Regions from separate parts of the Mesorhizobium sp. C264A genome, predicted to be linked through region 1. Evidence: predicted binding sites of a transcription regulator. Region 1 holds the regulator's gene; each other region holds the start of a gene.
The links. The regulator PhoB, encoded in region 1, activates phosphate uptake and scavenging genes when phosphate is short. The targets are predictions, from matches to a motif close to TGTCATNNANCTGTCAT.
Positions count from the first base shown of each region.

Region 2: the regulator PhoB is predicted to act here: its motif matches at 1,984-2,000, upstream of NKL04_RS07675 (bifunctional 2',3'-cyclic-nucleotide 2'-phosphodiesterase/3'-nucleotidase).
Region 3: the regulator PhoB is predicted to act here: its motif matches at 2,522-2,538, upstream of ppk2 (polyphosphate kinase 2).

Region 1 is NZ_JAMYVY010000002.1:1,908,905-1,913,332, forward strand. Features, by position in the region: gene pstA (phosphate ABC transporter permease PstA) at 1-148, shown strand, start outside; gene pstB (phosphate ABC transporter ATP-binding protein PstB) at 166-990, shown strand; gene phoU (phosphate signaling complex protein PhoU) at 1,031-1,735, shown strand; gene phoB (phosphate regulon transcriptional regulator PhoB) at 1,752-2,441, shown strand; gene NKL04_RS28415 (ROK family protein) at 2,472-3,707, opposite strand; gene xylF (D-xylose ABC transporter substrate-binding protein) at 3,973-4,428, shown strand, end outside.
Region 2 is NZ_JAMYVY010000001.1:1,567,698-1,572,125, forward strand. Features, by position in the region: gene NKL04_RS07665 (5-formyltetrahydrofolate cyclo-ligase) at 1-513, opposite strand, end outside; gene NKL04_RS07670 (NAD(P)/FAD-dependent oxidoreductase) at 695-1,960, shown strand; gene NKL04_RS07675 (bifunctional 2',3'-cyclic-nucleotide 2'-phosphodiesterase/3'-nucleotidase) at 2,102-4,081, shown strand; gene NKL04_RS07680 (SAM-dependent methyltransferase) at 4,143-4,428, opposite strand, start outside.
Region 3 is NZ_JAMYVY010000001.1:2,417,147-2,421,574, reverse strand. Features, by position in the region: gene NKL04_RS11990 (hypothetical protein) at 1-141, opposite strand, end outside; gene NKL04_RS11985 (glycosyl transferase family 90) at 320-1,291, shown strand; gene NKL04_RS11980 (aldo/keto reductase) at 1,312-2,355, opposite strand; gene ppk2 (polyphosphate kinase 2) at 2,599-3,519, shown strand; gene NKL04_RS11970 (dihydrofolate reductase family protein) at 3,709-4,353, opposite strand.

The DNA of each region.
Region 1 (4,428 bases):
GCCGGTGCAGATCTATATGTGGGCAAACGAGGCTGAGCGCGCTTTTGTCGAGCGCATGTCCGGCGCCATCATCATCCTGCTCGTCTTCCTCATGGCCATGAACATCACCGCGATCGTGCTTCGGCGCCGGTTCGAGCGGCGCTGGTAGAAAAAAGGCAATTTGGTATGAACATCATGACCGAACAGTCCCTTGAAAATGCAGTGGGCGACAAAATGAACGCCAAGTCGAACGAAGTCATCAAGATGCGCGGCGACAAGGTCGGCGTCTTCTACGGCGAGAAGCAGGCGTTGTTCGACGTCAATCTCGACGTCCGCCAGAACCAGGTGACGGCGCTGATCGGCCCGTCCGGCTGCGGCAAGTCGACCTTCCTGCGCTGCCTCAACCGCATGAACGACACCATCGATTCGGCGCGGGTGACCGGCAAGATCACGCTCGATGAAGACGACATCTACGACAAGAACATCGATGTCGTCGAACTGCGCGCACGCGTCGGCATGGTGTTCCAGAAACCCAATCCGTTCCCGAAGTCGATCTACGAGAACGTCGCCTACGGCCCGCGCATCCATGGGCTGGCCAAGCGCAAGTCCGACATGGACCAGATCGTCGAGCAGAGCCTGAAGAAGGCGGCGATCTGGAACGAGGTCAAGGACCGCCTGCAGGAGCCCGGCACCGGCCTGTCCGGCGGCCAGCAGCAGCGCCTGTGCATCGCGCGCGCCATCGCCGTGTCGCCGGAAGTGATCCTGATGGATGAGCCCTGCTCGGCGCTTGATCCGATCGCCACCGCCCGTGTCGAGGAGCTGATCGACGAACTGCGCCAGAACTACACGATCGTCATCGTCACCCATTCGATGCAGCAGGCGGCGCGCGTGTCGCAGCGCACGGCGATGTTCCATCTCGGCTATCTCGTCGAGGAGGGCGCAACCGACAAGATGTTCACCAACCCCGACGACAAGCGCACCCAAGATTACATTACCGGCCGCTTCGGCTGAACCTTCCGGCGGGTGAATTTCAGGCACGAGGACCAAGATCATGGGTGAACATACCGTCGCCTCCTTCGATGAAGAGCTCGGGCAGATCAGCAAGCTGATCCGCGACATGGGCGATCTGGCAGGCTCGATGGTCAGCGGCTCGACCAGGGCGCTGCTCAATTCGGACAATGCGCTGGCACAGCGTGTCGTTTCCGACGACGCCATCATGGATGCGCGCCAGCGCGAACTGGACGACCGCGCCATCACGCTGATCGCCAAGCGCCAGCCGATGGCCAACGATCTGCGCGCCGTGGTCGGCTCGATCCGCATGGCCGGCGACCTCGAGCGCATCGGCGATCTCGCCAAGAACATCGCCAAACGCGTCGGCACCGTGGGCTTGAGCGTCACGCCGCGCGACCTCTCGCACTCCATCGATGCCATGGCGCAACTGGTGCTGATCCAGGTGCAAGGCGTCGTCGAGGAATATGCCGCCACCGATGCGGCAGCTCTTGCAAAACTCAGGAATGACGACGAGCGCATCGACGTCAAATACACGTCCGTGTTTCGTGAGCTCTTGACCTACATGATGGAAGACCCTCGCAACATCACCGCCTGCACGCATCTCTTGTTCTGCGCCAAGAATCTTGAGCGCATCGGCGATCATGTCACCAACATCGCCGAAAATGCGTATTATGTGCTGACCGGCCAGCAATTGCCCGCCAATCGTCCGAAGCAGGACGAGACGGCGATGGCCACGCCGGCCTGATGAGGGTGAACTGCCTATGATCGCGCCACGCATCATGGTCGTGGAGGACGAGGAGCCACTAGGCGTGCTCCTCCGCTACAACCTCGAATCCGAAGGCTATCAGGTCGAGGTGGTGACACGCGGCGACGAGGCCGAGATCCGCCTGCAGGAAAACGTGCCCGATCTCCTGGTGCTCGACTGGATGGTGCCGGCTGTTTCCGGCATCGAGCTCTGCCGGCGGCTTAGAGTGCGGCCCGAAACCGAGCGGCTGCCGATCATCATGCTGACCGCGCGCGGTGAGGAAAGCGACCGCGTGCGCGGCCTGTCCACCGGTGCCGACGACTATCTGGTCAAGCCATTCTCGACGCCGGAGTTCATGGCGCGCGTGAAAGCGCTGCTGCGCCGCGCCAAGCCGGAAGTGCTGTCGAGCGTGCTCAAGGTCGGCGACATCGTGCTCGATCGAGAATCGCACCGGGTCTACCGCAAGAAGAGCGAGATCAGGCTCGGACCGACCGAGTTCCGGCTGCTCGAATTCATGATGCGCCATCCCGGCCGCGTGTTCTCGCGCAGCCAACTGCTCGACAATGTCTGGGGCGAGACGATCTATATAGACGAGCGAACCGTCGACGTGCATGTCGGGCGGCTGCGCAAGGCCGTCAACAACGGCCGCATGCCGGATGTCATCCGTACCATTCGCGGCGCCGGCTACGCTATTAGGGAAGACTAGGATGCTGCGCGTCGCGCCGTTGCCGGCCATTCAGGCGACATGCTTGCCGGATTTCGCCTGAATGCCCGGCGCGAAAATCTCCTGGTCGACGAAGCCGAGCGCGCGCATGGCGCAGCCTTCGCGGATCAGCGGCAGCTCGTTGGGCTCGGTGTCGAAGGAGATCGATTTCGAGTGCTGGCCGCCGGCGGTCTGGGCGATCGCTTCGCGCAATGCCGGTTCGATCAGGTCGAAGGCGGCGGCGCTGACGCCGACCATGGCGACGGGTGCCGGATCGATCAGAGCAAACAGGCTGCCGAGGCCGAAGCCGAGCGCCTCACCGGCCCTGCGATAGGCTTCGCGCTCCGGGCCATCGGTTTCGCGGGCGCGCGCGGCGAGTGCGCGCATATCAGCGTCGCCGATATCGACCGGCTCGGCATCCTCGCCCATCATTTTGGCGCTGCGCCAGATGGCGTAGTTTCCGGCATAGGCCTCGACGCAGCCGCGCCGCCCGCAGCGGCAGAGCGCGCCGCCCGGACGGTGGATCATGTGGCCGAACTCGCCGCCCGAGGAATGGGTGCCGGTGAACAGTTCGCCTTTCAGCACCAGTCCCATGCCGATGCCGTGCGACAAGAGGATGGCGATAAAGTTGTCGCGGTAGCGCTCGGGCTGGCGCCATTGCAGCGCCACCGCCATCATATTGCAGTCGTTCTCCATGGTGGCCGGAATGCCGAATTCCACTTCCAACATGTCGGCGAAGGCAATGTCGGTCAGTGGCGTGATTGGCGACCACAGCATGGCGCGCGCCTGCGAATCGGTGATGCCCTGGATGCCCATGGCAATGCGGGCGATGCTCTGGACATCGAGGTCGGGATCCTCAAGCCGCCGCCGGACGATTGCTACGCATTCGCCAATCAGCTCGTCGCGCGGCTTGGTCAGCGTGTCCAGCCGGCGCTGTTCCTCGGCGACGACGTGGCCGGCATAGTCGATGACGGTGACGGACAGGAAATTGAGCGACAGCACGACGGTCATCACCGCCGCCGCTTCCGGGTTGAGGCCAAGGCCGACCTGCGGCCGGCCGCGTTTCAGTGCGCCTGTCTCGCCAGGTTTGCCTTCAATCAGGACGCCTTCTTGAATCAGATCAGACGAGATTGCCGATATGGTCGAGTGGCTGAGGCCGGTGGTCGCCGCAATCTCGGTCCGCGACGGCTGGCCGGCCCGGCGCACGGCCGAAATCACCATGGCACGGTTGCGACGGCGCAGATCGTCGTGGCGGATTCCAACCGACATTTGTTTCCTCCCGGCCTCCTCGCGCCTCATGATAGTGAAGGCGTTCGACGGCACCAGCCAAATATTGGCAGACGCCGGCAGCCCTGTCATTGTTTATTGCGGACCTCGAAAAAATTCGGCAAGGCCATCAGAATCCATCAGAATCGATGTTGACAGCGCCTTATCATTGAACCAGTATTTTTTCGAGGCTCGAAAAAATAGGGCCTCTGTGTGCCGGCCCTCGGGCCAGTTTTGTCGCGCCGCACGCGGCGCAGGGAGGATTATGATGAACAGATTTGCAGCCGCCATGCTGGCGGGTGTCGCCATGTCGCTGGCGCTGATGTCGGTCGCGCAGGCGAAGGACAAGGTCATCGGCGTGTCGTGGTCGAACTTCCAGGAAGAGCGCTGGAAGACCGACGAGGCGGCGATGAAAACGGCGATCGAGGCTGCCGGCGACAAGTACATTTCGGCCGACGCGCAGTCCAATCCCGGCAAGCAGCTGACCGACGTCGAAAGCCTGATCTCGCAGGGCGCCAACTCGCTGATCATCCTGGCGCAGGACGCCTCGGCCATCGGCCCGGCGGTGCAGAAGGCGCTGGACGAAGGCATTCCGGTCGTCGGCTATGACCGCCTGATCGAGAACAAGGACGTCTTCTACCTGACCTTCGATAACAAGGAAGTCGGCCGCATGCAGGCCCGCGAAGTGTTCAAGGCGAAGCCCGAAGGCAACTATGTCTTCATC
Region 2 (4,428 bases), on a different contig from region 1:
ATAGCCCAGGCGGTAGTTTCGCGGGTCGATGCCGACGATCGGCGAGATGACGATGTCGGGCAGCACCGGGTCGCCTTCGGCGGGGATAGGGATGTTCCAGACGCCTTTTTCCAGCCGGTCGCCAGGCACATAAGCGCGGAAGATCAGCGGCTGGCCCTTCTCGATGACGACTGGCAGTGCCGTGCGGCCGCCGCGCTGGTTGATCGACGCCATCCACGACCGCAGGTCCGGCTCGCCGCGAAACGGCCAATAGAGGCTGACCATGCGGCCGGCAATGTCGCCGATTGCCGCGTCGAGCCCTTCGGCGATAGCCCGCGACATCGCCACCCGCGCATCGGCGGAAACCGCCAACCGTGCCGCGATCAGACGCTCGCGCTCGGCCTTGCGCCAACGGCGCACATCGGTCCAGTCGGTCAATGGCGCGCGAAATTCCGGATCGAGTTCGTGCATGAAGCAAGGCGGCGAAGAATATTGCGCCCGCCCTTTGCGATCTTTGTCATCGTCGTTGGCCATGCTTCACTCCCGTGGTTCCAGCCCCTGCAAGGCTATACCCGTCCAGGCTTGCCGACATAGGCATTCGCGACATCCGGCGACGAGTCCTGGGCAGCCTTACGCGCGGCAGTCTAGCGCGCCGCGACATTGTTGCGGTGCACAAAAATCACTAGATAAAGAGAGACAAACAGGGGTGAATGCGATGAGTGAAACCAGCCATCATGTCGTTGTCGTCGGCGCAGGGTTCGGCGGTCTCGAACTCACCCGGGCGCTGGCCGGCGCACCCGTGCGCATCACCATGATCGACAAGCGCAACCATCACCTTTTCCAGCCGCTGCTCTACCAGGTGGCGACCACCTCGCTGGCGACCTCGGAAGTTGCCTGGCCGATCCGTCATCTGCTGCGCAAGCGCGAGGACGTGACGACCCTGCTCGGCAACGTCACCGGCGTCGACCGCCCAGGCAAACGCGTGCTGCTTGAGGACGGCAGTTCTGTTCCCTACGACACGCTGGTGCTCGCCACCGGCGCGCGTCATGCTTATTTCGGCCACGACGAATGGGAGCCTTTCGCGCCTGGGCTGAAGACGCTTGAAGACGCAACTACCATTCGCCGGCGCATCCTGCTCGCCTTCGAGCAGGCCGAGCGCGAGACCGATCCGGCCACGCGCCAGGCACTGCTGACACTGGTCATCGTCGGCGGCGGCCCGACCGGCGTGGAGCTTGCCGGCACCATTGTCGAACTCGCGCATGAAACGCTGCGCGGCGAATTCCGCAACATCGACACGCGTGAGGCGCGTGTGGTGCTGGTGGAGGCCGGAGACAGGATCCTAGCCAATTTCGCGCCAAAGCTGTCCGACTATGCGCGCAAGGCGCTGGAGCGGCGGGGCGTCACGGTCGAGCTTGGCCGCGCCGTCACGCGCCTCGATGCCGAAGGCGTCGTCTTTGGCGAGACGCATCTGCCGGCGCGAACCATCCTGTGGGCCGCCGGCGTAGCGGCTTCGCCCGCGGGAGAGTGGCTGGGCGCGCCGGTGGACCGGGCGGGCAGGGTAATGGTCGAGCCCGATCTGACCGTGCCGAACAGTCCTGAAATCTTCGTCATCGGAGACACCGCGCATGTCTTGCGGCCGGACGGCAAACCGGTGCCCGGCGTGGCGCCCTCGGCCAAGCAGGAGGGCAAGCATGTTGCCGCGACGATCAGGGCGCGGCTGGCCGGCGATAGCGCGCCGCGCCCTTTCCGCTACAAACATGCCGGCGACCTGGCGACGATCGGCAAGTGGGCAGCCGCGATCGATTTCGGCTCGATCAAGCTCACGGGATGGCTTGCCTGGTGGCTGTGGGGCGTGGCGCATATCTACTTCCTGATCGGTTTTCGCAACCGGCTCTCGGTGTCGCTTAGCTGGCTATGGATCTATTTCACCGGCCAGCGCAGCGCGCGGCTGATCACCCAGGGCGATGATAACAAGGGCTGAGGTTCTCAACCGCGGCCAAGGATATTCATCCAGCCGTCACCTTTAGCTGATCGACTGACTTCCCGATGGACATGGCCGGTTTTCGGCGCGAAGCTTCCGCTCGGGGCTGGGATCTTGTCACGTCGCTGGGAAGGAAAACCAATGCCGCATCTCAATTACCCCGTCTCCCGCCGTAGTTTTCTTGCCGGTACGGCCGCCAGCGGGGCGCTGATCATGCTCCATCCGTTTTCCGCCCGCGCGCAGGCCAATCAGGCGCATCTGAGGATCATGGAGACCACCGACATCCATGTGAATGTGCTGCCTTACGACTACTACGCAGACAAAGCCAACGACACGATGGGCCTGTCACGGACGGCCTCACTGATCGCGGCGGTGCGCAAGGAAGCCACCAATGCGATGCTGATCGACAATGGCGATCTTTTGCAGGGCAATCCGATGGGCGATTACATCGCCTATGAGAAGGGCCTCAAGGAAGGCGATCTGCATCCGATCATGAAGGGCATGAACCTGCTGGGCTATGAGTGCTCGACGCTCGGCAATCACGAGTTCAATTACGGCCTGTCGTTCCTCGACAAGGTGCTGGCCGGAGCCAATTTCCCCTTCGTCTGCGCCAATCTGATCCGCGGCACCGAGCTTGCCGCCAAACCGCGCGGCGACAAGCTCTACCTCAAGCCCTATGTCATCCTCGACAAGAAGATCAAGGACGGGTCGGGCGCCGAGCAGCCGATCAAGATCGGCATCATCGGCTTTGTGCCGCCGCAGATCATGGTCTGGGACCTGAAGAACCTGGAAGGCAATGTCAGGACGCGCGACATCGTCGAGGCGGCCAGGGCATGGGTGCCGCAGATCAAGGAGGAGGGCGCCGACATCGTCATCGCGCTCTCGCATTCCGGCATCGATATCAAGCAGGGCGACGGCATGGAGAACGCCTCCTTCTTCGTCGCCGGCGTCGAAGGCATCGATGCGGTGTTCACCGGCCATCAGCATCTCGTCTTCCCCGGTAAGAAGGATTTTCAGGCGCTCGAAGGCGTCGACACCGAGAAAGGCACGCTGCAGGGCAAGCCCGCCGTGATGGGCGGTTTCTGGGGCTCGCATATGGGACTGATCGATCTGCTTCTGGAACGGGACGGATCGAAATGGCGCGTAGCCTCGGCCACATCGGAGGCAAGGCCGATCTACCAGCGCGTCGACAAGGCAAACAAGCCGACGGTGGCGGACGACCAGCGCGTCGTCGATGCGCTGAAGGCGGACCATGAGGCGACACTTGCCTATGTCCGCCGACCGGTCGGCAAGACCTCGGCGCCGCTCTATTCCTATTTCGCGCTGGTCGCCGACGATCCGTCGGTGCAGATCGTCAACCAGGCGCAGAGTTGGTACCTCAAGGACATATTGAAGAGCACGCAGTGGAAGGATGTGCCGCTGCTGTCGGCGGCAGCACCCTTCAAGGCCGGCGGGCGCAACGGCGCCGACTACTATACCGACGTGCCGGTGGGCGACATCGCCATCAAGAACGTCGCCGACCTCTATCTCTATCCGAACACGGTGCGCGCCGTCGAAATCACCGGCGCGCAAGTGAAGGAATGGCTGGAAATGTCGGCCGGCATTTTCAGGAAGATCGAGCCGGGCAAGGCCGACCAGGCGCTCATCGACACCGAATTCCCGTCCTACAATTTCGATGTGATCGATGGCGTCAGCTACGGAATAGACCTGTCGCAGCTGCCGAAATACGATGCCAAGGGTGGCGTCGCCAATGCCGGCTCGAACCGCATCGTCGGCCTCAGCTTCGACGGCAAGCCTATTGATCCGGCAGCGAAATTCGTCGTCGCCACCAACAATTACCGCGCCGGCGGTGGCGGCAATTTCCCCGACATCAATGCCTCGAAGATCATCTACGAGGCGCCGGACACCAACCGCGACGTGATCGTGCGCTACGTCGTTAGCGAAGGCACGATCAATCCCTTGGCCGACGACAATTGGTCGTTCACGCCGCTGCCCGGCACCAGCGTCGTGTTCGAGACCGGCCCCAAAGCGAAGGATTTTATATCGGGAGTGAAATCGCTCAAGATCGAGCCGGCCGGCGAGGGCGAATCCGGGTTTGCGAAGTATCGCATCCTGCTTTGAGGCAAACGCGCAGGTAACAGGGAAAACGAGCGGGCATACGCCCGCTCAATCACGCTTCGGATCAGGCCTTGTAGACCACCTGGCGCACGTCGATGTAGCTGGCCCTGAAGCCGGCTTCGCAATAGTGGAGATAAAATTCCCAAAGCTTCTTGAAGCGGTCGTCGAAGCCGAGCGGGACGATCTTTTCCCACGACGCCCAGAAGCGGTTGCGCCATTCGGCAAGCGTGCGGGCATAGTCGTCCGGAAAGACGCGCTCGCGCAGATGGGCAAGGCCATGGTCGCTGCCCAGCGTCTTCAGGATCGACGGCGTCGGCAGCATGCCGCCTGGGAAGACATAGCGCTGGATG
Region 3 (4,428 bases), on a different contig from region 1:
GTCGGTTTTCGAACTTGCCTCGTTCTCAGGCTCGGCGCGCTCCTTGGCCGCGACCTTGGCGGCGAGCTTCTCCGCCTTCTTGGCGGCCTTCTGCCGGTCGCGCTCTTTGCGTTCCTGACCGTAATTCGGTGGTCGAGCCATATCGTTTCCTTTCGCTGTGCCTGATCCTGCCTAGAAGCATTGGCCGGCAAACACAACAGCGCCGCGAGGGCAGATGCCAGCGGTTCTGGACTTGCGTGATGGCGAACACAATGGTTTAGAAAAGGCTGCGGGACAGTTGCTGGAGCCGCCGCCGACCGATTTCGAATCAAAACGACCGATGGCCACGCTTCAAAGAAACGCACAGAAGCTGATCTACTATGCGCGCAACGCCATGCGCGACATCGCGCCGCCGGTTCTTTTCCGGCGCCGGCTCGGCCGGCTGCTCGATCAGGCCAGGCTTTCCGACGCATCGGTCCGCCAGCGGCTCAATTACTACAACACGCTGCGGGAGCCTTTTAGCCCCAGCCCCGAGGCCGTGCCGGTCAGCCGGCTGCCGTCGGACCGCAGCATGTACTATTACGATCTGAAGGAGTTCACCCGTTATTTCGACCCAGATCTGCGCATCGACCTGGAATTCGGCGACGTCATCGAAGTGCCGAAGATGCCGTCGATCGTCAAGGACCGGCCGATAGCCGGCGACAACGGCAACGGCGTCCTGTTCAAGCTGAACAAGTTCCGTCATTTCTACATGCCGGCCGACGATGTCGCCTTCGCCGACAAGCATCCGCTCGTCGTTTGGCGCGGCGAACTCAACAATCCGATCCGCACCTTGTTGCTGGATGCAGCCCGCAATCTGCCGTTCTGCGATGTCGGCACGCCGAGGGCGACAGCACCTGCGGAATACCGCAAGCCCTATCTCAGCATCGATCAGCAGCGCCGCTACCGCTACATCATCTCGCTCGAAGGCAATGATGTCGCGACCAATCTGAAATGGATCATGAGCTCGAACTCGCTCTGCCTGATGCCGCCGCCGACTTACGAGACCTGGTTCGCCGAGGGGCAGCTCGAGCCCGATGTCCATTATGTGCCGCTGGCGCCCGACTTCAGCGATCTGGCCGAGCGGGTGCATCATCTCGAGCAGCATCCGGCCGAGGCCCAGCGCATCGTTGCGGCGGCCAACGCCTATTGCCGCAAATTCGCCGACGAGCGGGCCGAGCAGGCGATCTGCCTGCTCGTGCTCTACAAATATTTCGTGCTCAGCGGCCAGATCGAGCCCGATCCGCAGGTCTGGCGGTTTATCGCGGGCTAGCGGCTTCCGGCGCCCTTAAGTCAGATGACGCTGCGGTCCATAACCAGATCGGCCGGGCCGAAGCGGTCCTTCGCCGTAAACTGCTGGTGCCAGTAGGGATAGAGCACCGGCGGCCGGCTGACGGCATCGAGACGCTGGCGTTCATCAAAGGACAGCGTCAGGCTTGCCGCGGCGAGATTGTCTTTCAACTGGGCCTCGTTGCGTGCGCCAATCACCAGCGAACTGACGGCCGGCCGGCCAAGCAGCCAGGCCAGCGCCACCTGGGCCGCCGAGACGCCGCGAGTGGCGCCGATGTCGACCAGCACGTCGACGATCCGCCACAGCCGGCCCTCGTCGCGGATCGGCGGTTCCGACCAGCCGCCGATCTGGCGCGCCGTCGGACTGTCGCGGCGGTATTTGCCCGACAGCAGGCCGCCGGCGAGCGGGCTCCACACCAGCACGCCAAGGCCCTGGTCGACCGAGATCGGCAAGAGCTCATACTCGGCCTCGCGTGCTTCCAGCGTGTAGTGGATCTGCTGGGTGACGAAACGCGGCTGGTGCTGGCTGTCGCTGATGCCGAGCGCCTTCATGACCTGCCAGCCGGAATAGTTGGAGCAGCCGACATAGCGGATTTTGCCCTGGGCAACCAGCGTGTCGAGCGCGGAGATGGTTTCCTCGAGCGGCGTCGCGCCGTCCCATTCGTGCAGGAAATAGATGTCGATGACATCGGTCCTGAGGCGCTTCAGGCTCTTCTCGCATTCGCGGATCAGATGATGGCGCGACAGGCCTTCGTCATTGGGGCCCTTGCCGATCCGCATGCGCGCCTTGGAGGCGATCAGCACGTCGTTCTTGCGCTTGCCGCCGAGCGCCTCGCCGATGATCTCTTCCGACAGACCGTTGGAATAGACATTGGCGGTGTCGATGAGATTGATGCCGGCATCGATGCAAGTGTCGATGATGCGCGAGGCCTCCGCGAGATCGGAATTGCCGACGGCGGCGAACGGCCCGCTGCCGCCGAAGGTCATGGTTCCCAAGGTCAGCGCCGAAACTTTCAAGCCGGAACGGCCAAGCGTGCGGTATTCCATGTCAGATCCTCGTAGTTTTGGTGGGGAGGCGGTTTTAGCAGGAAAGGGCGGGGAAGCCCGAAGGGGTCCGCTATTTGTAGGACAATTTGAGCGGCTTGTCGCCATCCCAGGGCGATGGATCGGCAATGCTCGCTGGTTTGCAGTGATGACCGGCTGGCCGGCGGCTTGCAATAAAACCGTCATTGGCGGCCTATATCGAGTCGGCTCAGGGTTTCATGCCAGCCGGCAAGCGGAGCAGTGGAAATGACCGAGTTGAAGCAGAATTCTCCGGCCAGGGATTGGCTGGAAGCCGAACTCGCCGACATGCTCGACGAGGACTATGAGCTTGAAATGTCGGAGCCGGCGCTGTCGCTGGAGATCTCCAAGATCTACAAGAACGCGCATCCGCCGTCGATCGACCGCATGCAGTATTTCCGCGACCTGATCGGCTTGCAGTCGGAACTGATCAAGCTGCAGTCCTGGGTCGCCTACCACAAGAAGAAGCTGGTGGTGGTTTTCGAAGGACGCGATTCCGCCGGCAAGGGCGGCGTCATCAAGCGCATCACCCAGCGCCTCAACCCGCGCATCTGCCGCGCCGTGGCGCTGCCGGCGCCGACCGAGCGCGAAAAATCGCAGTGGTATTTCCAGCGCTACGTGCCGCATCTGCCGGCCGGCGGCGAGATCGTGCTGTTCGACCGCTCCTGGTACAACCGCTCCGGCGTCGAGCGGGTGATGGGCTTTGCCGAACCCGATCAGGTCGAAGAGTTCTTCCGCGACGTGCCGGAGTTCGAGCGCATGTTGGTCCGCTCCGGCGTCACGCTGGTCAAATACTGGTTCTCGATCACCGACGAGGAACAGCAGATGCGCTTCATGATGCGCATCCACGACCCGATGAAGCAGTGGAAGCTGTCGCCGATGGACCTGCAGTCGCGCGTGCGCTGGGAGCAGTACACCAAGGCCAAGGAAGAGACGTTTGCCCGCACCAACATCCCAGAGGCACCGTGGTACATCGTCGAAGGCAACGACAAGAAGCGGGCGCGGCTGAACTGCATCGACCATCTCCTCAAACAACTGCCCTATGAGGACGTGCCGCACGAAGAAATCACGCTGCCCGAGCGGGTGTTCAACCCGGAGTACGAGCGCCAGGTCCTGCCGCGCGAGCTTTACGTGCCGGAGAAGTATTGAGCACTTTTCCTTCTCCCCGTTTCACGGGGAGAAGGTGCCCGAAGGGCGGATGAGGGGCAGCGCCGGCATCGACGAATTCACAGCCGTCGGACGCTGCTAACCTCCAAAAGCAGCGCTGCCCCTCATTGCCTGCCGGGCATTTCTCCCCGTAGAACGGGGAGAAAGAAGCCTGCGCCTATCACTTCGCCACTACACCCGCTTGATCGTCACATGCGTGGCGAGCGCTGTCGCCACCTGCTCGGTGCACTGGTAACCCAGCTTCAGCATATCCAGCCCGGCAAACAGGCTCTCGCCCCTCCCGAGCAACACCGGCGACACCGCCAGATGCAACTCGTCGATGAGCTTCTCTTGCAGATATTGCCGGATGGTGGAAACGCCGCCGCCGACGCGGACATCCTTGCCGCCGGCCGCGGCCTTTGCTTGTTCGAGCGCGGCGTGGATGCCGCCAGCAACGAAGTGGAAAACGGTGCCGCCTTCCATCACAATGGGGTCGCGCTTGTGATGGGTCAGCACGAAGGTCGGCACGTGATAGGGCGGGTTGTCGCCCCACCAGCCTTTCCAGCTCTCATCCGGCCATTCGCCGCGGATCGGGCCGAACATGTTGCGGCCGAGGATCCAGGCGCCGACATTGTCGAAGCTGCGGATGGTGAACCGGTCGTCCACATCGGTGCTGCCGCCATCCTTGCCGACCATCTCGTGGAAGGTGCGGGTGCCGGTCATCCATTTGTGCAGATCTTCGCCACCAACGCCGAGCGGATTTTGCAGGTCCTGGTCAGGACCGGCGCCGAAACCGTCGAGCGACAAGGTGAAGGCATTGACGCGCAGTTTGGACATGGAAGACTCCCTTTGGTGACCAGTTGTGATTTGCAATCAGTATTCAAACTGATTGCATTTTGCAACTAGTATTTT